DNA from 2 places in the Aeribacillus sp. FSL K6-8210 genome. Region 1 is predicted to be linked to the other one. Evidence: a T-box and tRNA genes for the amino acid it is inferred to sense, from the RefSeq annotation. Region 1 holds a T-box; the other holds one or more tRNA genes.
What was found. A T-box is a leader RNA that pairs with one kind of tRNA and senses whether it is charged. The one in region 1 lies ahead of alaS (alanine--tRNA ligase), so its partner is inferred to be a tRNA-Ala.
Positions count from the first base shown of each region.

Region 2: it encodes a tRNA-Ala, which carries the amino acid that the T-box ahead of alaS (alanine--tRNA ligase) is inferred to sense. The anticodon was not compared.

Region 1 covers NZ_CP150172.1:2,811,981-2,823,292, reverse strand. The annotation lists RNA gene ssrS (6S RNA) at 1-40, shown strand, start outside; gene NSQ41_RS13695 (tRNA threonylcarbamoyladenosine dehydratase) at 83-850, shown strand; gene NSQ41_RS13690 (replication-associated recombination protein A) at 983-2,260, opposite strand; gene NSQ41_RS13685 (Rrf2 family transcriptional regulator) at 2,396-2,815, shown strand; gene NSQ41_RS13680 (cysteine desulfurase family protein) at 2,834-3,979, shown strand; gene mnmA (tRNA 2-thiouridine(34) synthase MnmA) at 3,995-5,110, shown strand; gene NSQ41_RS13670 (tetratricopeptide repeat protein) at 5,192-5,845, shown strand; gene NSQ41_RS13665 (ATP-dependent RecD-like DNA helicase) at 5,867-8,242, shown strand; gene NSQ41_RS13660 (hypothetical protein) at 8,442-8,627, shown strand; gene NSQ41_RS13655 (AI-2E family transporter) at 8,700-9,761, shown strand; T-box leader at 9,811-10,017, shown strand; gene alaS (alanine--tRNA ligase) at 10,090-11,312, shown strand, end outside.
Region 2 covers NZ_CP150172.1:906,116-917,427, reverse strand. The annotation lists rRNA gene NSQ41_RS04535 (16S ribosomal RNA) at 1-1,423, opposite strand, end outside; gene NSQ41_RS04530 (hypothetical protein) at 2,088-2,276, shown strand; tRNA gene NSQ41_RS04525 (tRNA-Ala) at 2,413-2,485, opposite strand; gene NSQ41_RS04520 (protein-glutamine gamma-glutamyltransferase) at 2,690-3,493, shown strand; gene NSQ41_RS04515 (secondary thiamine-phosphate synthase enzyme YjbQ) at 3,501-3,902, opposite strand; gene NSQ41_RS04510 (zinc metallopeptidase) at 3,983-4,666, opposite strand; gene NSQ41_RS04505 (hypothetical protein) at 4,930-5,184, shown strand; gene NSQ41_RS04500 (potassium channel family protein) at 5,181-6,176, shown strand; gene NSQ41_RS04495 (YugN-like family protein) at 6,173-6,574, opposite strand; gene NSQ41_RS04490 (glucose-6-phosphate isomerase) at 7,084-8,433, opposite strand; gene NSQ41_RS04485 (DUF378 domain-containing protein) at 8,613-8,846, shown strand; gene yugI (S1 domain-containing post-transcriptional regulator GSP13) at 9,184-9,549, opposite strand; gene NSQ41_RS04475 (aminotransferase) at 9,678-10,847, opposite strand; gene NSQ41_RS04470 (Lrp/AsnC family transcriptional regulator) at 10,844-11,312, opposite strand, start outside.

The DNA.
Region 1 (11,312 bases):
TCAAAACGAAGGAAACGGCGACGGCACAATTGGGACTTTTTTAGTTTGTACACTGAATTTTGACAAATTGGAGTGATTTTTTTTGCTTCATCAGTTTTCCCGAAATGAACTAGCGATTGGAAAAGAAGGTTTACATAAATTGAAAAACAGCTCCGTAGCCGTTTTAGGGGTTGGCGGAGTTGGATCTTTTGCCGTCGAAGCTCTTGCACGATCAGGCATCGGGCGATTGATTTTGATCGATAAAGATGATGTCGATATTACGAATATTAACCGGCAAATCCATGCGCTTTTGTCGACAGTTGGAAAACCGAAAGTGGATTTAATGAAAGCAAGAATTGCTGACATTAATCCGGATTGTGAAGTAATTGCATTAAAAATGTTTTACACGGAAGAGACGTATGAAGACTTTTTTAAGCTAAACCCTGACTATGTGATTGACGCCAGCGATACGATCAGCTATAAAATTCATTTAATGAAGGAATGCCTGAAACGGAATATTCCTATTATTTCAAGCATGGGGGCAGCCAACAAAACGGATCCAACCCGTTTCCGAGTAGCAGATATTTCAAAAACACATACAGATCCGATTGCCAAAGTGATTCGAACGAAACTGCGAAAAGAAGGGATCCGAAAGGGAATTCAAGTCGTATTTTCTGATGAACGCCCTGTTGTTATTAGAGAAGATGTCAGAAAAGAAGTCGGCAATAACGAATCAACGATCCGCAAAGCAAAAATGCCCCCGTCATCAAATGCCTTTGTGCCATCCGTAGCCGGATTGATTATGGCTGGTCATGTGATTAATGAATTGCTGAAGGATATAAAAATTTATCGTGTCGGCGACGACGATTAAAAAATGGGGGTGTCAAATAAGCCGTTTTTCGGCTTATTGACGCCCCCTTTTATTTACGTTTTCCATGGGGTTTTGACATTTTGGACAATCCTATTTATATTTCCAAGATGACGCGGACATGACCGCAGCTTCCTATTCGTCCTTTTCTTTTTTCTTTTTCTCGATATTTTCATATATTTGCGCTAAAGCCTGCTCGAATTTGCCCGTTCTTTTTGGCTTGTAATATTTTTTATGCTTGATGGGGTCAGGCAAATATTGCTGGTTTACCCAGCCTGATTCATAATCGTGCGGATATAAATAGTTCACTCCTCTGCCAAGCTGCTTTGCTCCTTTATAATGAGCATCCCGCAAGTGGGAAGGGACCTCGCCTGTCACGCCTGAGCGAATGTCGGCTAAAGCTGCATCAATCGCTTTATAAGCAGAGTTTGATTTAGGGGATAAACATAGTTCAATCACCGCATTGGCCAAAGGGATGCGTGCTTCGGGAAAACCGATGCGCTCAGCTGCTTCTATAGCCGAAAGAGTTCTAGGTCCCGCTTGCGGATTTGCAAGGCCAATATCTTCATAGGCGATGACCGTTAAACGCCTTGCAATCGAAGAAAGATCCCCTGCCTCAATTAATCTGGCCAAATAGTGAAGCGCTGCGTTTACATCGGACCCGCGAATAGACTTTTGAAAAGCAGATAAAACATCGTAATGATGATCTCCGTCTTTATCGTGGGAAAAGCTCTTTTTTTGCATGCACTCTTCAGCAATTTCAACCGTAATGCAAATGTTCCCATTCTCATCTTCCTTTGTTGATAAAACGGCGAGTTCTAATCCATTTAACGCCGCACGCACATCTCCGCCGGAGCTTTCGGCAAAATGTCTTAGAGCTTCGTCGCTGATTTGAACAGGAAAGTCGCTCAGTCCTCTTGGGTCTGTAAGAGCTCTTTTCAGGGCAATCATAATGTCATCTGGAGAAAGAGGGTGCAATTCGAAAATTTGACAGCGGCTCCGAATCGCCGGGTTAATGGCATGATACGGATTGCTTGTCGTTGCACCGATTAAAATAATCATGCCGTTTTCTAAATATGGAAGCAAAAAATCTTGTTTCCCTTTATCAAGTCTGTGCACTTCATCTAAAATGAGAATGATTTGCCCTGACATTTTTGCTTCTTCTACAACAATTTCCATATCTTTTTTATTGTGGACAACCGCATTCAGCTTTCGAAAAGGCGTGTTAGTGCTGCCTGCTATTGCTGTTGCAATAGATGTTTTTCCGATTCCAGGAGGTCCGTATAAAATCATCGAGCTTAAATATTTAGCTCGCACCATTCGTTCAATAATCTTTCCTTTTCCAACTAAATGTTCTTGTCCAATAATATCTTCTATTTTGGTTGGACGCATTCTATACGCTAAAGGTTCCATTTTATCGCTCCCAAATAAAAATCATATCATCTCATTTACCCACTAATAAAATAATATGCTATAATGTCTAAAGTTTAAAGTAGAACCAAGATGGTGAAAATCTTGAAAAAAACTAAAAAATAGGAGTGTAGAAACGTGAGAATTTCAACGAAAGGACGCTATGGTTTAACGATTATGATTGAATTGGCGCGAAAGTACGGAGAAGGACCGACATCTTTGAAAAGTATTGCACAATCTCATGATTTATCAGAGCATTATTTGGAACAATTAATTGCTCCTCTCCGCAATGCCGGACTTGTCAAAAGCATTCGCGGAGCTTATGGCGGATATATTTTAGCGAACGATCCGTCCAAAATAACGGCTGGTGACGTTATCCGTGTGTTGGAAGGACCGATCACCCCTGTTGAAGGAATTGAAGATGAACCGCCTGCTCAAAGGCATCTATGGTTAAAAATCCGCGATGCGGTGAAGGACGTTCTTGACAACACGACACTTGATGATTTAGCAAGCCATACAGGAGATAATGAGCAGGACGCTTACATGTTTTACATTTAAAGTCGGGAGGAATTAACTTTGGAACGGATATATTTGGATCATGCGGCAACATCGCCAGTCCATCCCGCAGTTTTGGATAAAATGACAACCTTTATGAAGGATTATTTCGGCAATCCGTCTAGCATCCATTCTTTTGGCAGAGAAAGCAGACGAGAAGTGGATGAGGCTCGAGAGCTCCTTGCCAAAAGTATTCATGCCGATCCAAAAGAAATCATATTTACAAGCGGAGGAACAGAAGCAGATAATTTAGCGGTGATTGGAACAGCGCTTGCTAATAAAGAAAAAGGAAACCATATTATCACAACAGAAATTGAGCATCCGGCTGTCCTCCAATCTTGCCGCTATCTAGAAAAAAACGGATTTCACGTTACGTATTTGCCTGTCAATCAATCGGGAGTTATTTCTGTCGATGATCTTAAAAAAGCTTTAAAAGATGAAACGATTCTTGTCACAGTCATGTATGGAAATAATGAAGTAGGTGCCTTACAGCCTATTTCAGAAATAGGAAGCTTATTACAAAACCATCAAGCGTATTTTCATACCGATGCAGTTCAAGCATACGGACTCGTTCCAATTGATGTTCGCGAGCTGAATGTCGATCTGCTGTCGGTTTCCGGTCATAAAATAAATGGGCCGAAAGGGATCGGTTTTTTATATGCAAAAGCTGGGGTGAAATTCACTCCGCGCATGCATGGCGGTGAGCAGGAATTGAAGAGAAGAGCCGGAACGGAAAATGTTCCAGCGATTATCGGGTTTGCGGAAAGCGCAAAAATTGCAGAACAAACAAGAAAGGAAAAAACAGAGCAATATGTGCATTTTAAACAAATAATGATCGATGTGTTTGAACAAGAGGGCATTTCCTTCGCTGTGAACGGCTCGATTGACAACAGCCTGCCTCATATATTAAACGTTTTCTTTCCGGGAACAAATGTTGAATCGCTTCTTGTCAACCTCGATTTGGCGGGAATTGCGGCATCAAGCGGCTCAGCTTGTACAGCAGGATCAGTTGAACCGTCGCATGTGCTCGTTTCAATGTTTGGCAAAAATTCAAAAGAAATAACTTCATCGGTTCGATTCAGCTTCGGCTTAGGAAATACGGAGGCACAAATTGAATCGGCTGCCAAAAAAACAGCCGAGATTGTTAAAAGGTTAACGTCAAAATAGAAAGAGGTGAGAGAGATGGAAAAGGCGCCGCATGAAACAAGAGTCGTAGTCGGGATGTCTGGCGGAGTAGATTCATCTGTAACTGCTTTGCTCCTAAAAGAACAAGGGTACGAAGTCATCGGGGTCTTTATGAAAAATTGGGATGATACGGATGAAAATGGCGTATGTACGGCAACGCAAGATTATGATGATGTAATCCGTGTATGCAATCAGCTTGGGATTCCTTATTATGCAGTGAATTTCGAAAAAGAGTATTGGGATAAAGTGTTCACTTACTTTTTAGAGGAATATAAAGCTGGAAGAACGCCAAATCCCGATGTCATGTGCAATAAAGAAATTAAATTTAAAGCTTTTTTGGAGCATGCAGCTGACTTAGGCGCGGACTATATCGCAACAGGTCATTATGCACGGGTAAAATACCGCGATGGTGTGTACAAATTGCTCAGAGGAAAGGATCCAAACAAAGATCAAACGTATTTTTTGAATCAGCTGAATCAGAAGCAGCTGTCAAAGGTCATGTTCCCCATCGGGCATCTTGAAAAAAAAGAAGTTAGAGAAATTGCGAAAAAAGCAAACTTGGCAACAGCAAAGAAAAAAGATTCAACAGGCATCTGCTTTATTGGCGAGCGGAACTTTAAAGAATTTTTAAGCCAGTATTTACCTGCTCAACCCGGCAAAATGGAGACGTTGTCTGGTGAGGTAAAAGGGAAGCATGACGGGCTTATGTATTATACGATCGGTCAACGCCATGGACTCGGAATAGGAGGAAATGGCGATCCTTGGTTTGTGGTTGGAAAAAATTTAAAAAATAATATTTTATATGTTGAACAAGGATTTCATAATGAACATTTATATTCAGACTCCATTATCGCAACAAATGTAAACTGGATAACCGGTGTAAAACCAACAGATGAGCTTGTTTGCACCGCAAAATTTCGCTACCGCCAGCCTGATCAGCCAGTAAAAGTGAAAATGATCGGTGATCAAACTGCACAAATTTCGTTTGAACAGCCGGTCCGTGCCGTTACACCAGGACAAGCTGTCGTTTTTTATAATGGAGAGGAATGTCTGGGAGGCGGCATTATCGATAAAGTATTTCGCAACGGCGAAAAACTGTGGTATGTCGGTTAAAGAGTTAAGCTGTACCGATCGGAATGAGATTTGTTAACTTGGCGCAGCCTCTTTGCCTTTGGATGTGAAAGGATGAAATGGATGCATAAAAATCAACTGGCTTTAGAAGCAATAAAAGAAGGGAAATGGGAAGAAGCAGCGAAATATTTTGCAGAAGCATTGGAAGAAAATCCAAACGACCCTGTGTTATACGTAAATTTTGGGAATTTGCTTGCCTCTTCAGGTGATGCAGAAAGAGCATTGAAATTTTATGAAAAGGCGATTGAGATTGATAAAGGGACGGCTACTGCGTATTACGGCATTGGAACCGTTCATTATAATGCGGGAGATTATCATAAAGCGAAAACATTTTTTGATCAGGCGGAAAAGTATGGGCTTGCTCATAAAGATGTCTATTTTATGCTTGGAATGTCTCTTTACCAGCTTGAACAGCCCCGTCTTGCACTTCCATATTTTTTGCGGGCGGTTGAGCTGGATGAACAAGACGCCAGCGCTCACTTTCAATATGGTTTATGTTTAGCACAAGCAGGCCACATTCAAGAAGCAAAAAAAGAGTTTGAAAAAACGATCGACCTCGATCAACATCACGCAGATGCTTATTATAATTTAGGTGTTGCGTACGCATTTGAAGAAAATAGAGAAGAAGCTTTAAAAATGTTTGATATGGCGCTTTCCATTCAACCGGATCATTTGCTTGCGGGCAACGGGAAAAGGCTGTTAGAAGAAATGATTTAAACGAAATTAGGAGGAAAGAGGATGGGCGGTCAACAGGAGAGTTTGTTTCATGAGGAAAGTACTCCTTTTGTTCGCGGAGTCATTAAACATATTGTGTTCCAGAATGAGCAAAATTTTTATACTGTTATTAAAGTGAAAATTGAAGAGACGAATGAACAGTTTGAGCAAGATCAAGTGACCGTGACGGGTTTTTTTCCTCTTCTCCAATTACATGACAGCTATACGTTTTTTGGCGCGAAAAAATACCATCCAAAATTCGGCGTACAATTTCAAGCCGAGCGTTTTCAAAAGGAGCTTCCAACTACGAAAGAAGGAGTTATTCAATATTTATCAAGCGGGCTTTTTAAAGGAATCGGCAAAAAAACAGCGGAAGCGATCGTGAATGAACTGGGCGAACATGCGATTTCGATTATTTTGGAGGATCCCGATTCATTAAAAAGAGTGAAGAAGCTTTCAAAGGAAAAAGCCAAAATACTGGCTGAAACTCTGAAGGAACATCAAGGTTTAGAAGGGGTTTTAATCGGATTAAATCAGCTTGGCATTGGGCCTGCACTTGGGATGAAAATTTATCAGCTGTATCGGGAGGATACGCTTAAAATCATTCAAAAAAACCCATATCAATTGGTGGAAGATATTGAAGGGATCGGCTTTATTCGAGCGGATGAAATTGGGAGAGAGCTTGGGATCTCCGGCAATCATCCCGACCGGCTGAAGGCGGCTTGTTTGTTCACTATTGAACAAGATGCTGTAAAAGAAGGACATGTATATGTTACAAAAGTTCAGCTGATGGAAAAAGCGAAAAAATTGCTCACCCAAAATGGAGAAGACATATCTGATCAGGATATTGAAAGAATCATTCTTGAATTGGAAGAAGATCGAAAAATTATCGTCGAGGAAGATCGAATTTATTTACCCTCTCTTTACTATGCTGAAGTGGGACTTGCCAATAACATTGAAGAAATTTTAACCCAAAACCAATTTCAAGATATGTTTCCTGAATCAGAATTTTTGCTGGAGTTAGGAAAACTGGAAGAAAAAATGAATGTTCAGTATGCCCCCTCTCAAAAAGAAGCCATTCAGCGGGCTATTCATTCGCCGATTCTTTTGCTGACCGGCGGGCCTGGAACGGGAAAAACAACCGTTATCAAAGGCATCGTTGAAATTTATGCGAACCTCCACGGCCTTTCATTGAACCCAAAAGAATATCAAAAGAAGGAAGAGCCGTTTCCCATTGTACTGGTGGCACCTACCGGACGAGCTGCAAAAAGAATGGCAGAAGCAACCGGTCTTCCTGCCGTCACAATCCACCGCCTTTTAGGATGGAATGGTTCAGAAGGATTTGAACACAATGAGGATCATCCGATTTCTGGAAAGCTTCTGATTGTTGATGAAGTATCAATGGTTGATATTTGGCTCATGCATCAATTGTTTAAATCGCTTCCTTCGGACATACAAATTGTTCTTGTCGGAGACGAACACCAGCTTCCGTCCGTTGGACCCGGCCAAGTGCTTCGCGATTTGATTCAATCCGGACGAATCCCAGTTGTTACGCTGACAGATATTTATAGACAAGCAGAAGGATCTACAATTATTGATTTGGCCCATTCAATCCGCCAAGGAACTCTTCCAGCGAACCTTTTGCAAACGACACAAGACAGATCGTTTATTCCTTGTACAACATCACAAATAAAAGAAGTTATAACGAGAGTAATTGAGAACGCTTTGAAAAAAGGATATTCTGCGAAGGATATACAGGTGTTGGCACCGATGTACAGAGGGATTGCCGGCATTGATCAGTTGAATGAAATGCTTCAGGAAATGTTAAACCCCCCTTCAAAAGAAAAAAGAGAGATCAAGCATGGTAACGTTATTTACCGAATCGGGGACAAAGTGCTGCAGCTCGTCAATCAGCCTGATCAAAACGTGTTTAATGGCGATATTGGGGAGATTGTTTCTATTTTTTACGCAAAAGAAAATGTCGAAAAAGAAGATATGGTGGTCATTTCTTACGACGGTATCGAAGTAACCTATACGAAGCAAGATTTTAATCAGTTTACTCATGCTTACTGCTGCTCCATCCATAAAGCGCAGGGAAGCGAATTTCCGATTGTCATTTTGCCGGTAGTAAAAGGCTACTTTCGGATGTTGAGAAGAAATTTGATTTATACAGCGGTTACAAGGAGCAAGCAATTTTTAATTATGTGCGGAGAATGGGAAGCGTTAAAAATGGGAGTATACAACAATCAGGAGTCGATGAGGCAGACAACCTTAAAAGAGAGGCTGAAAACGTCTGAACTTGCCGAGCTGAAAGAGGAGCTTCCTTTTCCACTAGAAGATGCCAACATTGGGATGGAGAACATCACTCCATATGATTTTATGGAAGAGGGCGAAGGATAATAAATTTGTTCCTTTCCATAAGATCGATAACGATTGACAGATGATGCTGCAAACAGGGGACAAATTGTTTAAGCATAAAAAAGCATGCTTTATAGAGACGTATAATTTTTTGGAAAATGGTAACAAATAGTAGTGTGCATAGCGAAAACATACCGGATTAATAAATAATTAAATAAATGAATAAAGAAGGTGTCCCTGTTTGTTAACATGTCCGAATTGTAAAAGCAAAGATATTGGAAAAATCGGAGTCAATCAGTATTATTGTTGGCATTGTTTTATTGAGCTTACCGTTACAAAAGGCATTATTCACACACATCAAGTAGAAGAAGACGGAACACTAAGTTCTTTAGATGACTTGTTTCCTGAAGAAGATCGTGCGATTTGAGGCGCCTAAAATGGGCGCCTTCATGCATATTTTCGTGAGCATTCCTCAAAATAAAAAGAGGAGGGATGCGGGATGAATGAGCGAGAGCGGAAATGGCTTTTCCGAATCATTTTTTTTCTCATTTTATCATTGTTTGTATATATGGTTCTTCAGCTAAAAGTCATTTGGTTTCCTATTTTCAAAATGTTAAAAGCTGTTTTAATTCCTTTTATGCTTTCCGGCTTCATTACCTACTTGCTTCATCCCGTAGTGGAAAAACTTTACCGTTCAGGTGTTCCAAGAACATGTTCGATTCTCATCATCTATTTTATTTTTTTCGGAGGAGTCGGTTTTAGCTTTTATAAAGGTGTCCCAATTTTTGTTGAACAAATGAAAGACCTTTCCGAAAATATCCCTATGTTTACAAAATATTACCAAAGCTGGACGGATAAAATTCATGACGGAACAACCAATTTACCTGGAGAAATTCATCATCGAATTGAATCTTTTATTGCTGGAATGGAAACATCTGTCGCTGCCTTTCTTGAACGGATGCTTTCAAGCATGAAGTCAATTATTGATTATGCTGTTATTATTGGTGTCATCCCCTTTCTCGTTTTTTATATGTTGAAAGATTATGAGAAAATGAAAAAAGCCATTTGGTACTTCACCCCGAAGAAATGGAGACGTGAAGGGAGACGTTTTTTAGAAAACGTCGATGAGTCGCTCGGAAGTTATTTGCGGGGGCAACTATTTGTTTGTTTTCTGATCGGGCTGGCGGCTTCGATTTTGTTTTGGCTGTTTAAAATTAAATATCCGTTAATTTTAGGGACGATTATCGGAATGACCAATATTATTCCTTATTTCGGTCCATTTATCGGTGCGGTTCCTGCTTTGATGGTCGCTGCAACGCTCTCCATTAACAAAATAATTGTAGTGCTTTTCATCATTTTTGGGCTGCAATTTATTGAAAGTAATATTCTTGGCCCTTTCATCGTTGGGAAAAGCCTGCATATGCATCCGATGGTGATTATTATGGCGCTCTTGGCGGGCGGAGAAATCGGCGGAGTGATCGGTTTAATTTTAGCTGTGCCTTTTATCACTGTTCTGAAAGAGATATTGCTGCATATCATCCGTCTAAGGAAAGCGCATTGACAAGCGATTTTTCGTTGTCTATAATTCGTGATAGACATGGAATAAGTGCATGAAAGCGATGACGAATCGAGTATGTTGCAGTCCATCTTAAAAGAGAGGGGCTTCCGAGGCTGAAAGAAGCTCTAGATGAAGGGCAACAGAACGCTAATTCTGAGTGCAGGCAAAACCTGACGAAAATGCCACGTTACGGCAAATGAAGGTGATGAGCAATTGGCTCATAATCAGGGTGGTACCGCGAGTAACTCTCGTCCCTGTGTAAATCAGAGCATTTACATAGGCGAGAGTTTTTATTTTGCGAGAAAAATGAAGACATTTTAGGAGGAATGCCATGAAAAAGCTCACTTCAGCACAAGTTCGTCAAATGTTTTTAGATTTTTTTAAGGAAAAAGGACATTCGGTTGAACCGAGCGCTTCTTTAATTCCGGTTGATGATCCGTCACTATTGTGGATCAACAGCGGTGTCGCAACATTGAAAAAATATTTTGACGGAAGGGTTGTTCCTGAAAATCCGAGAATTACTAACGCACAAAAATCAATCCGAACAAACGATATTGAAAATGTCGGAAAAACAGCGCGCCATCATACATTTTTCGAAATGCTCGGAAATTTCTCAATCGGCGACTATTTTAAAGAAGAAGCGATTGAATGGGCATGGGAATTTTTAACAAGCGAAAAATGGATTGGCTTCGACCCAAATAGATTATCAGTTACTATTCATCCGGAAGATGAAGAGGCGTATGACATTTGGAAAAATAAAATCGGGTTGCCGGAAGAACGAATTATCCGTTTGGAAGGAAATTTTTGGGATATTGGTGAAGGGCCAAGCGGACCAAATACTGAAATATTTTATGATCGTGGAGAAGAATTTGGAAACGATCCAAATGATCCGGAACTTTATCCCGGCGGTGAAAACGAACGCTATTTGGAAGTTTGGAATCTTGTTTTTTCTCAATTTAATCATAATCCTGATGGAACTTACACTCCGCTTCCAAAAAAGAATATTGATACAGGCATGGGCTTAGAGCGAATGGTTTCTGTCATTCAAAATGCGCCGACCAACTTTGACACAGATCTCTTTTTACCGATCATTCAAGCTACCGAAAAGATTTCGGGGGAAGCTTATCGAACCGACAAAGAGAAAGATGTCGCTTTTAAAGTGATTGCCGACCATATCCGCACGGTTACATTTGCTGTTGCAGACGGCGCGCTACCTTCTAATGAAGGAAGAGGGTATGTACTTCGCCGTCTTATCCGCAGAGCGGTTCGGTATGCAAAAACGATCAACATAGACCGCCCGTTTATGTATGAATTAGTTCCGGTTGTAGCGGAAATTATGAACGATTACTATCCGGAAGTAAAAGAAAAAGCATCCTTTGTTCAAAGGGTAATTAAAAATGAGGAAGAGCGTTTCCATGAGACTCTCCATGAAGGGCTTGCTATTTTAGCGGATGTAATCAAAAAGCAGAAAGAACAGGGTAGCCGAATAATTCCAGGCGAAGATGTGTTTCGGCTTTACGACACATATGGTTTTCCAGTGGAATTGACGGAGGA
Region 2 (11,312 bases), 1.9 Mb from region 1:
TGGTGTGACGGGCGGTGTGTACAAGACCCGGGAACGTATTCACCGCGGCATGCTGATCCGCGATTACTAGCGATTCCGGCTTCATGCAGGCGAGTTGCAGCCTGCAATCCGAACTGAGAGTGGTTTTTTGGGATTCGCTCCACCTCGCGGTTTCGCTGCCCTTTGTACCACCCATTGTAGCACGTGTGTAGCCCAGGTCATAAGGGGCATGATGATTTGACGTCATCCCCACCTTCCTCCGACTTTTAGCCGGCAGTCACCTTAGAGTGCCCAACTGAATGCTGGCAACTAAGGTCAAGGGTTGCGCTCGTTGCGGGACTTAACCCAACATCTCACGACACGAGCTGACGACAACCATGCACCACCTGTCACCCTGTCCCCGAAAGGGGAACGCCCTATCTCTAGGGTTGTCAGGGGATGTCAAGACCTGGTAAGGTTCTTCGCGTTGCTTCGAATTAAACCACATGCTCCACCGCTTGTGCGGGTCCCCGTCAATTCCTTTGAGTTTCAGCCTTGCGGCCGTACTCCCCAGGCGGAGTGCTTAATGCGTTTGCTGCAGCACTAAAGGGTGGATACCCTCTAACACTTAGCACTCATCGTTTACGGCGTGGACTACCAGGGTATCTAATCCTGTTCGCTCCCCACGCTTTCGCGCCTCAGCGTCAGTTACAGGCCAGAGAGCCGCCTTCGCCACTGGTGTTCCTCCACATCTCTACGCATTTCACCGCTACACGTGGAATTCCGCTCCCCTCTCCTGCACTCAAGTTCCCCAGTTTCCAATGGCCGCTCGCGGTTGAGCCGCGAGATTTCACATCAGACTTAAGGAACCGCCTGCGCGCGCTTTACGCCCAATAATTCCGGACAACGCTTGCCACCTACGTATTACCGCGGCTGCTGGCACGTAGTTAGCCGTGGCTTCCTCGTCAGGTACCGTCAAGGTACCGCCCTGTTCGAACGGTACTTGTTCTTCCCTGACAACAGAGCTTTACGATCCGAAGACCTTCTTCGCTCACGCGGCGTTGCTCCGTCAGACTTTCGTCCATTGCGGAAGATTCCCTACTGCTGCCTCCCGTAGGAGTCTGGGCCGTGTCTCAGTCCCAGTGTGGCCGGTCACCCTCTCAGGTCGGCTACGCATCGTCGCCTTGGTGAGCCGTTACCTCACCAACTAGCTAATGCGCCGCGGGCCCATCCTGCAGTGACAGCTAAAAGCCGCCTTTCAACCGAAAACCATGCGGTTTTCGGTGTTATCCGGTATTAGCTCCGGTTTCCCGAAGTTATCCCAGTCTGCAGGGCAGGTTGCCCACGTGTTACTCACCCGTCCGCCGCTAACCTAAAGGAGCAAGCTCCCTTCGGTCCGCTCGACTTGCATGTATTAGGCACGCCGCCAGCGTTCGTCCTGAGCCAGGATCAAACTCTCCAAAAAAAGTTTGTCACCAAATGCTCTTGTCAGAATCAACAGGCACGCTTTTCGTTTTGTTCAGTTTTCAAAGATCATTTTCCGCTGTATTTTTACAGCGACTTTTTCAATATACAACTATTCAGAGCAAAATGTCAAGAGTTTTTTTAAAAAGTAATTTTTTATTCATGACTAATGTCTCATTGATCTTAACGACATTTGATATTCTATCACCATTAACCACTAATTGCAATATAAATTTTTATAAAAAAAGATTTATTTTTGATAGTCGTTATGTCGTTAGACAAAAATTGATTTAGTAGACGAAAGCATACTCATTCAAATAATTATCTGTTAGAACATATTTTACCACAAACAAACGCATTGTTAAGCACCTCTTACTGTTTGTGATCCGCTAAAATTTCTATCTAACGAGCCAAAGGAAAATCGATGTCAAGCATTTGTCAGCATCACCGTTTTCATAAACACGATTTCACCGGATTGAAACATGACACTGTGAAGCAATTTATCGATCGAAACAATAGTTTCCTCAACTTAAAAAAAGACGCGATGCAGCCAAGTACAAATAAAAGCAGAATGCTGATGCAGCCATAGCATTTATTTTTTTGTATTAAAAATGAACAAGCATGAATATATAAAATTTAGAGAGACAAAAGCGGGAGGGATAAAAATGGATCTGGCTTTCTTAATTATTGCTTATTTTTTATCCATTTTCCATTTTGCATATGGATATAAAGAAGCTATAAGAATAAGCGAAGAAAACGGAAAAGTGAACGGTTGGTCCGTCATTTTTTCGTTTCCACTCGGATTTATATTTGCATTTTTTACAAACTTTTTTTATCACAAAATATATTTATAAATTCAATCAGTAGATTTATACAATCTTTACGGAAAAGCTTTTTCCTTCATCTTTTCATTGAAGACGAATATTATCACAAAAAACTCATTTTTTATGAAGAAATAATAAAACCCTTGGTCAACAAGGGTTTTTTAAATGGAGCATAGGGGGCTCGAACCCCTGACCTTCGCGCTGCCAGCACGACGCTCTCCCAACTGAGCTAATGCCCCGTTTTTCATTTGTCACAGACAATATTATAGCGTGATGATTTTTCCAATACAAGTATAAATTTATACAAATGACGAAATTTCATAAGAGGTTTTTCTCCTGTAAAAAAGTTGATGCGGTAACGCTCTTTTCAACGATATATCAGAATTTACATGGACCAATTACTTATCAAAATCATACGATGGCTACAGAGGGGGGAACGATAAATGATTGCAATTCAAAATAGGCCTATTACAGCTAATGAATTAAAAGAATTTTTTTCAGATGCAAAAGATCGGGAAATTATTGATTGGATGGCAAACAGCCACAAAGTTTATCGCTATGAATCCTTAAATGAATTAAAGTTTGAAATTTTATTCAGGAGAAAAACGATCGAAGCTTCGCTCGACCTTTTAAAAAGCAAAGCGCAATTTGCGACATTTGAAAATTCATACTGTCATGATCGCTTCTGGCAGCTGAGCAGTAAAGGGGCGTTTTTGTTAAAAAAAGATGTGACTCCGGCAAAAGGAATAGAGGACATTTTTATAAATGGAAATAAATATGCATTTGAATGTGCAACAGCTATAGTCATTGTGTTCTATAAAGCTGCTCTTGATTCAATAGGAGAAAAAGCTTTTAATTATTTATTTGCAGATCTTGTTTTATATGACTGGCATTACGACAAAGACCTCGGAGTCCGAACGACCGTTACGACTGATTTTGTCCCAGGAGACTGCGTTTATTTCAACAACCCGGATTTTAACCCGGAAACACCACAGTGGCGGGGGGTAAATGCGATTCATCTCGGCAATAATCTGTATTACGGTCACGGAATCGGAATTCGTGATGCAAAAGGCGTCATCGAAACGTTAAATCGATATCGAAAAAGACAAGCGGTTGAATCGGCTTATTTAAAAGATCAAGTTACAAGACCGAATTACAAGTACCTATCAACTTATCAAAACTATATTCGTGAAAATAAAAATAAACGAATTTCGGCTAGAATCGGGCAAACTTTTTATACATTTTAACTAAAACCTATCCTTTTAAAATTTTTGCATAATATGTCCGTTTTCTAGGTCCGTCAAACTCGCAAAAATAAATGCCTTGCCATGTCCCAAGCAGCAAATTTCCTTCCAAGATGATAACGTGCTGGGATGCTCCGACAGTACTTGCTTTCATATGAGCAGCAGTATTCCCTTCAAAATGCCGGTCAAGCGGATTCTCCCATGGGTACAGCTCATCGAAACGGCGAATCATATCCCGCTTTACGTCAGGATCAGCATTTTCATTGATCGTAATGCCTGCTGTCGTGTGCGGACAGTATACCACAACTATCCCTTCTGAAACGGCTGATTCATGTACAAACTGTTGAATTGACATTGTAATGTCAATCATTTCATCACGCCGGCTCGTCTGTAATATAAATTTTTTTAACATGATAAACACCGCCTCTTAGCCTTGCGCTTTTTCTAAAATGACAAGGGGCCTATTATACGAATAAGCCCCTTGTCCAACTTTTATTCTTCTTGAGATTGGAAGAAAATCATCACGAATTTCAGAAGTTCAAATAGAGATATTAAAGCTGCCGCAACATACGTTAAAGCCGCTGCATTTAATACTTTATTGACTCCGTGCTCTTCTTCGTTTCGGATAAAGCCGTCGCTTACTAAAATAGCTTTTGCTCTAGAGCTCGCATTAAACTCAACAGGCAATGTGATCAACTGAAATGCAACTGCAGCGGAGAAAAAGATAATCCCAAGCCCTAACAAGTTTAAGCTTTGTAATAAAAACCCGGCAATAAGCAAAATCGGAGCAATTCCCGATGTAAGATTGACAACTGGAAACATTTTATGTCTTAACACAAGAGCACCATACCGTTCTTTATGTTGAATTGCGTGTCCGCACTCATGCGCCGCGACGGAGACGGCCGCAATCGAATTTCCGTAATAAACCGGCTCTGATAACCGCACAACCCGATGAATTGGATCGTAGTGGTCTGTCAGCTGCCCGTGAACAGGCTCGACTGGAACGTCATAAAGTCCGTTTTGATCCAAAATTCTCCGCGCAACTTCTGCCCCTGTTAAATGACTCGAAGCGATCACATCGGAATACTTAGCAAAATTCCCTTTCACACGGAATTGCGCCCAAATAGATATTCCGAAGGCAATGAACACCAGAATGTCCATCGGATGAAAAAGCATTTTGAAAAACCTCCCGTTCTATTTTTTATAGTTAACAATAATATAACAATTTTTGAAGGAATTTGTACAGAATTTTGTATCAACGTAAAAGAACTGACACATGTCTTTACTATTCTACGATGACATGAACCATTTCATTCAGCTTTACTGTAAAATCACCCCATAATTATGAATTCAGCTGTCCAACATATTCATACGCATTTGTATACGAAAAGTTTCATTTTCAAAAAAGAATTTGCACATACTAATACAGGGGTGTTGAGATGAAACTTAATAATGAAGAGAAAAAACAACTGAGTACCGCAATTGATAACATGAACGATGCGTTAGATGTATTTATCGAGCTGTACAATGAATCAGAAGAAGATGTAAGCATTATAGAATTTGAAGATCAAACCATCAAGGCGATTAAACGCGCGGTCGATGCATACGGAAAAGAGGCCGTTTCCAAAAAAATCAATACAATTATTACAGAAATTTTCTCTTTTCTTGCCGAAACGAAAGGAAGTAAATCATGAAATCGACAAAGCTTTGGATTCAATATTTAAGGTGGCCGGTTTTTATCCGAATGTCTGTTATTGTGTTAATGATTTTAATTTTGTTTGGCACGATGATTTCTTACATAGAACCGAAGGAGTTTCCTACACCTTTTGAAGGCATATGGTGGGCTCTTGTAACAATGTCTACAACCGGTTATGGCGATTTCGTTCCAAAAACTTTTTTGGGACGTACATTCGGAATGATACTAATTTTGACCGGAGTAGCATTTTTAACATCCTATTTTACGAATTTATCAGCTGCTGCTGTAAAAAGGCAAAATGCCTATATTGACGGGGAAATTCCTTTCAAAGGGAAAAACCATTTTTTATTAATTGGCTGGAATGAAAAAACAAAGGAGATTATTGAAACACTGCGTATTATAAAATTTTACTGCCCTATTGTTCTTATCGACCAAACATTATCTGAGGCACCTTATATTGATGAAAACATACACTTTATTAAAGGAAATCCTGCCGATGATCAAATTTTAAATAAAGCAAACATTAAAGAGGCAAAAGCTGTCTTCATAACAGCTGATCAACATAGAAACGAATTGGAAGCCGACATGCTCACGATTTTAGTATTAATTACGGTAAAAGCGTCAAATCCGTCCGTGTACACCATTTGCGAAATGATGACAAAAACACAAACATTGAATGCCAAACGGGCGGGAGCTGATGAGATTATTCAATCTTTCCAGGTGGTTGGTCAAGTCTTTTTAAATAGCTTCTTATTTCAGAATGGATTTTCGAATGTTATATTAGAGCTCGGGAAAGCATACGGCGCCCGCTTAACAATTGAATCTCCAACAGACCAGGACATCGGGAAAAATTTTCAGCAATTACATAATGACCTGTTTTCCAATGGCATCATTCTTTTTGGCATCAAAAGAGGGGAAGAGATTTTTCTAAACCCTCCCCACAATTTTACAGTCGTTCAACACGATTGTTTAATAGCTTTAAAAAACTAATTTAATCTTCTTTCAAGCTCTTGAATTAGTGTCTCTCCTAATTGAACATAAGGCTCTAAAACATCGGCATCTTTTTCCGCCGGTTCGGAAAACTGATTAAAGGAGGCTTGGAAGTTTCCAATTGCCGCATGATCGTCAAGTCCCTCTTTATATTTGTGGGTTAAAATAAAAGGCCGGCCGAGTCTTACCGTTGCATTATGTGCATCCAATTGCCCGTCGACAGCACGAAACGGTATTCTTAAAAAGTGGTATCCGTCGTCATCATCCATCAGATAATCAAAATAACCGTGATCATAATCCCAATTCCCTCCAATTGTGTATCCTAACTGTTTTAATTCCAGTTCTAAATCGTATAAAGGATATTGTTTTCCTTCCAAAGATGAAGAAATTTCAATCATTACTTAAACACCTTCCTGCTCATTTTTTATTATGTTTACCCAATGGTGAAAAAGTAGTCATGAAAGATGCTCTTCAAGCTTTATGGAAAATGGCGATTTTTGCATTCGGCAAATATTCGAGCGAATTTTTCGTTTGATGGAAAGTCATTATTTTAAGTTAAAAAATTGGTTTTTTATTTCGAATTTTGCTCTAACTATGCGGATCCCTCTTCCCAATAATATTCTCCACGCTCTTACAGCAGACAGATAAAAGTTAAAGGGCTTCTGTTAATGGAAGGGATATAACGTGACAGTCAAAAATATTGCGATGAAGAGCAAATTGTGTATTTATTTTTCTAAATAAAGGAATAAAAGAGCAACATTGCATTCCAATTGTCGGAAGCGGGCAGCAGATAGACAAAAATAAAACAGCTGTAGCTAGAAATAGCTACAGCTGCTGCTTAATCAAATTCTGTCTGCTTGGCAAAGGAAAATTCAGCAATTGCCGTTCTTTTTTACATGATTCCCTTTTATTTCAAGCGTTTTTCAAGCTCAGCTTTTTTCTCTTCAAAGCCCGGTTTGCCTAAAAGAGCGAACATGTTGATTTTGTATGCTTCTACGCCTGGCTGGTCAAACGGGTTAACGCCAAGTAAATAACCGCTCATTGCACAAGCTTTTTCAAAGAAATAAACGAGATATCCGAATGTATAAGCGTTTAATTCAGGAATGGAAACAATGAGGTTCGGTACGCCCCCGTCAGTATGAGCTAAGAGAGTCCCTTCAAATGCTTTTTTATTGACAAAATCAACAGATTTTCCGGCTAAATAATTTAATCCGTCCAGGTTGCTTTCATCTTCTTCAATCGTTATGTCATGCCGTACCTTCTCTACATGTAAGATCGTTTCAAATATGTCCCGGCGCCCTTCTTGCACATATTGTCCTAACGAATGCAGATCTGTCGAAAAGTTGGCTGAAGCAGGGAAAATACCTTTCAAATCTTTTCCTTCACTTTCCCCGAAAAGCTGCTTCCACCATTCCGCAAAATATTGAAGAGCCGGCTCATAATTGATGAGCATTTCAATTGTTTTCCCTTTATTATAAAGAATATTGCGCGCAACGGCATACTGGTAAGCTGGATTCTCCATTAGCTCGGAAGAAGAAAAATCTCTTCTTGCATCTTGAGCGCCCTTCATAATCTCTTCAATATCCACTCCGCTTACCGCAATCGGAAGAAGCCCGACAGCAGTTAGAACAGAATATCGTCCGCCGACATCATCCGGGATAATAAATGATTCATATCCTTCTTCATTTGCGAGTGTTTTGAGGGCTCCGCGCGCTTTATCTGTCGTAGCATAAATACGTTTTTTCGCTTCTTCTCTTCCATATTTATCCTCTAATAATTTACGGAAAATTCGGAACGCTATCGCTGGTTCTGTCGTTGTTCCAGATTTAGAAATGACATTAATGGAAAAATCTTTTTCTTTTATAAAATCAATAACATCTTGGATATATGTAGAACTTATATTGTTTCCGACAAAAATAATTTGCGGCGCTTTTCTTTGGCTTTTTGAAAGAGCATTAAAAAATGAATGGTTCAACATTTCAATTGCAGCTCGAGCACCTAAATAAGAACCTCCGATTCCGATGACAAGCAATACATCAGAATCCGAACGGATTTTTTCGGCACATTGTTGAATCCGTGCAAATTCCTCCTTGTCATAATCTTGCGGCAAATCGATCCAGCCTAAAAAATCACTTCCTTGACCTGATTTTTCATGCAAGGAATGATGGGCAACCTTTACAAAATCTTGATAATATGTAAATTCTTGCTCACTAAAAAAAGATAAAGCTTTAGAGTAATCAAAACGTACATGTGCCATAAGCCAATTCCTCCATCTCTAAAAATTTATCTGCCATGTCTTCCACTTTATCGAAAATATTTGTCGAAATCAAGAAAACAATAAACAGAACAGGCTCATTATTCCTGCTATCAGATGTATAAATTTTTCATTTTGATACAAGTTAATAAGGAAAAATTCAACTTAAAGGAGGTAGCAACATGAGCACTTTACAGCGGATTGCACTGCTTTTTACAATAATCGGAGCCCTGAACTGGGGTCTTATCGGATTTTTTCAATTTGATCTTGTGGCAGCTATTTTTGGCGGCCAAAATGCTGCTTTATCTAGAATCATTTATGGTATAGTCGGTATTGCCGGTCTCATTAATCTTGCTCTCTTATTTAAACCTGATGCAGAATTTGCCCGTAATGAGCCTAAGACGGAAACAAGATAAAGACAACAAGCATTTCAATGAGATCAAAATTCGGAGCTTAAAAAATCGACATAATTTTCTGTAAAAAAACCTTCTATAATTTTTTTCTAAAATCGACAGAACCGAAAAGTAGGGTTCAAATAAACCGGCATAATTGCCGGTTTTTTTCATTAGCGCAGCTTGAAGGATTGCCGCTTTTCGAACTTCTATAACCGAAATACATTCGATAAATCTTTAAAAGAATGTCCGGGCAAAGTTCGATAGCAGTCTTTGTAACAGGAATAAGTATTAAAAAGCAAATTCGTGTTCTACAATAACGTTTCCGTAAAATTCCGCCATGACCATGATGCGTATGTCTTTATTTTTTTATAATATTTTCGTGTTTTGATTGTTCAATCCATTCCTGCAGCTTTTCACGCAATGTGTTAAAGCCTCTTGACGCTTCGTTTTCTGTTTTTTGTTTAGCAATTGGTTTTGATTTTTCTTCCACTGCCTTAATGGATAAGCTGATCTTTCCCGATTCATGATCAACAGAAAGAATTTTTACATTTACTTCATCGCCGATCTTTAAGTAATCCCGGACATCTTTTACATATCCGTGGGCAATTTCCGAAATATGCACTAGACCTTGCGTTTCTTCATCCAATGCTACAAATGCACCGTACGGCTGGATTCCTGTCACTTTACCAACTAAAACAGCCCCGATAGGATATTGATTAGCCATTTAAACACTCCTAATTCATAATTTCTGCTTAAAACGAATATGCGGTGATCAATTATAACACAATGTACTCATTTGAGCAAAAATAAATAAAAAAACCTGGCCTCATATTAGGCCAGGCAATAAAAGCATTATAAAGATTGTACAAATCGTTTGATCCTTTTCATCGCTTCTTGAAGCTGCTCCATAGATGATGCGTATGAACAACGAATATATCCTTCGCCGCTTTGGCCAAAAACATTGCCGGGGACTACTGCTACTTTTTCTTCTAAAAGCAATCTCTCCGCAAATTCCTCGGAAGACAATCCGGTGCTTTTAATGCTTGGAAAAGCATAAAAGGCACCGCCCGGCATATGGCAAAATAAACCGGCTTCATTTAACGACTGAACAATGTAGTTTCTTCTTCTTTGATAGCTTTTCCGCATATATAAAACATCTTCATCATTTTCCAATGCTTCTAATGCAGCGTATTGGGCCATTGTCGGCGCGCACATGATCGAATATTGATGAACCTTCAACATTGCACGCGCAAAAACTCGGTCAGCAGCTATATACCCAAGCCGCCACCCTGTCATGGCAAAGCCTTTAGAAAAGCCGGAAATAAGAATTGTCCGTTCCTTCATACCTTCAATACTCGGCATGCTTACATATTCATCTTCATAACAGAGCTCAGCATAAATCTCATCAGCCACTACCAGCAAGTCATATCGCTTAGCAATTTGTGCAACTGCTTCCAGCTCTTTCTTCGATAAAACCGTTCCTGTCGGGTTGTTTGGCGTACAAATCATAATGGCTTTTGTCTTACTTGTAATATATTTTTCCAAAATTTCCGGATTGACTTTAAATTCTTCTTCTCCAAAGGTAGATACGCTGACAGGCTTCCCTCCCGCGAGAGTGACCAGAGGCGCATATGAAACAAAGCAAGGTTCTATTATTAATACTTCATCCCCGCTATTAATAATAGACCGGAAAGCTATATCGATCGCTTGACTCGCACCAACTGTTACAATAATTTCTTCAGCCGGATCGTACTGTAAATCAAAACGTTTGAACAAATACTCGCTGATTTTTTCGCGAAGCTCATACAATCCAGCGTTTGCTGTATAAGACGTAAATCCTTGTTCCAAGGAAAGAATGCAGGCTTCGCGTACATTCCATGGAGTGACAAAATCAGGCTCTCCTACACCAAGTGAAATAACGCCTTCCATATTGGCAGCTAGGTCAAAAAACTTGCGGATGCCTGATGGCTTCATATTTATGACAGTTTCTGACAAATATGAATTTAACGTCTTCATTTTCATGGTGACACCACGATTCTTTTATCTTTATCTTCGTGATCAAAAATGATTCCGTCATGTTTATATTTTTTCAAAATAAAATGTGTTGTTGTAGATAAAACGGATTCAAGCGTTGACAGCTTCTCCGATACAAAACGGGCTATATCATTCATTGTTTTTCCTTCAATCACGACAGAAAGATCATAAGCGCCTGACATTAAATAAACCGATTTAACCTCGTTAAATCGATAAATGCGTTCGGCAATTTCATCAAACCCTACGCCTCTTTTTGGAGCCACCTTTACATCGATCATGGCTGTTACGCCTTCATGTCCGTCTACCTTTTTCCAATCAATGGTTGTCGCATAATTCACGATGATTTTTTTCTCTTCTAAACCTGAAATCAATTTCTTTGTCTCTTCCTCAGAAAGTCCAATCATTTTCGCAATTGTTTCAGGTGTTAATCGGCTGTCTTCCTCCAAAATTTCT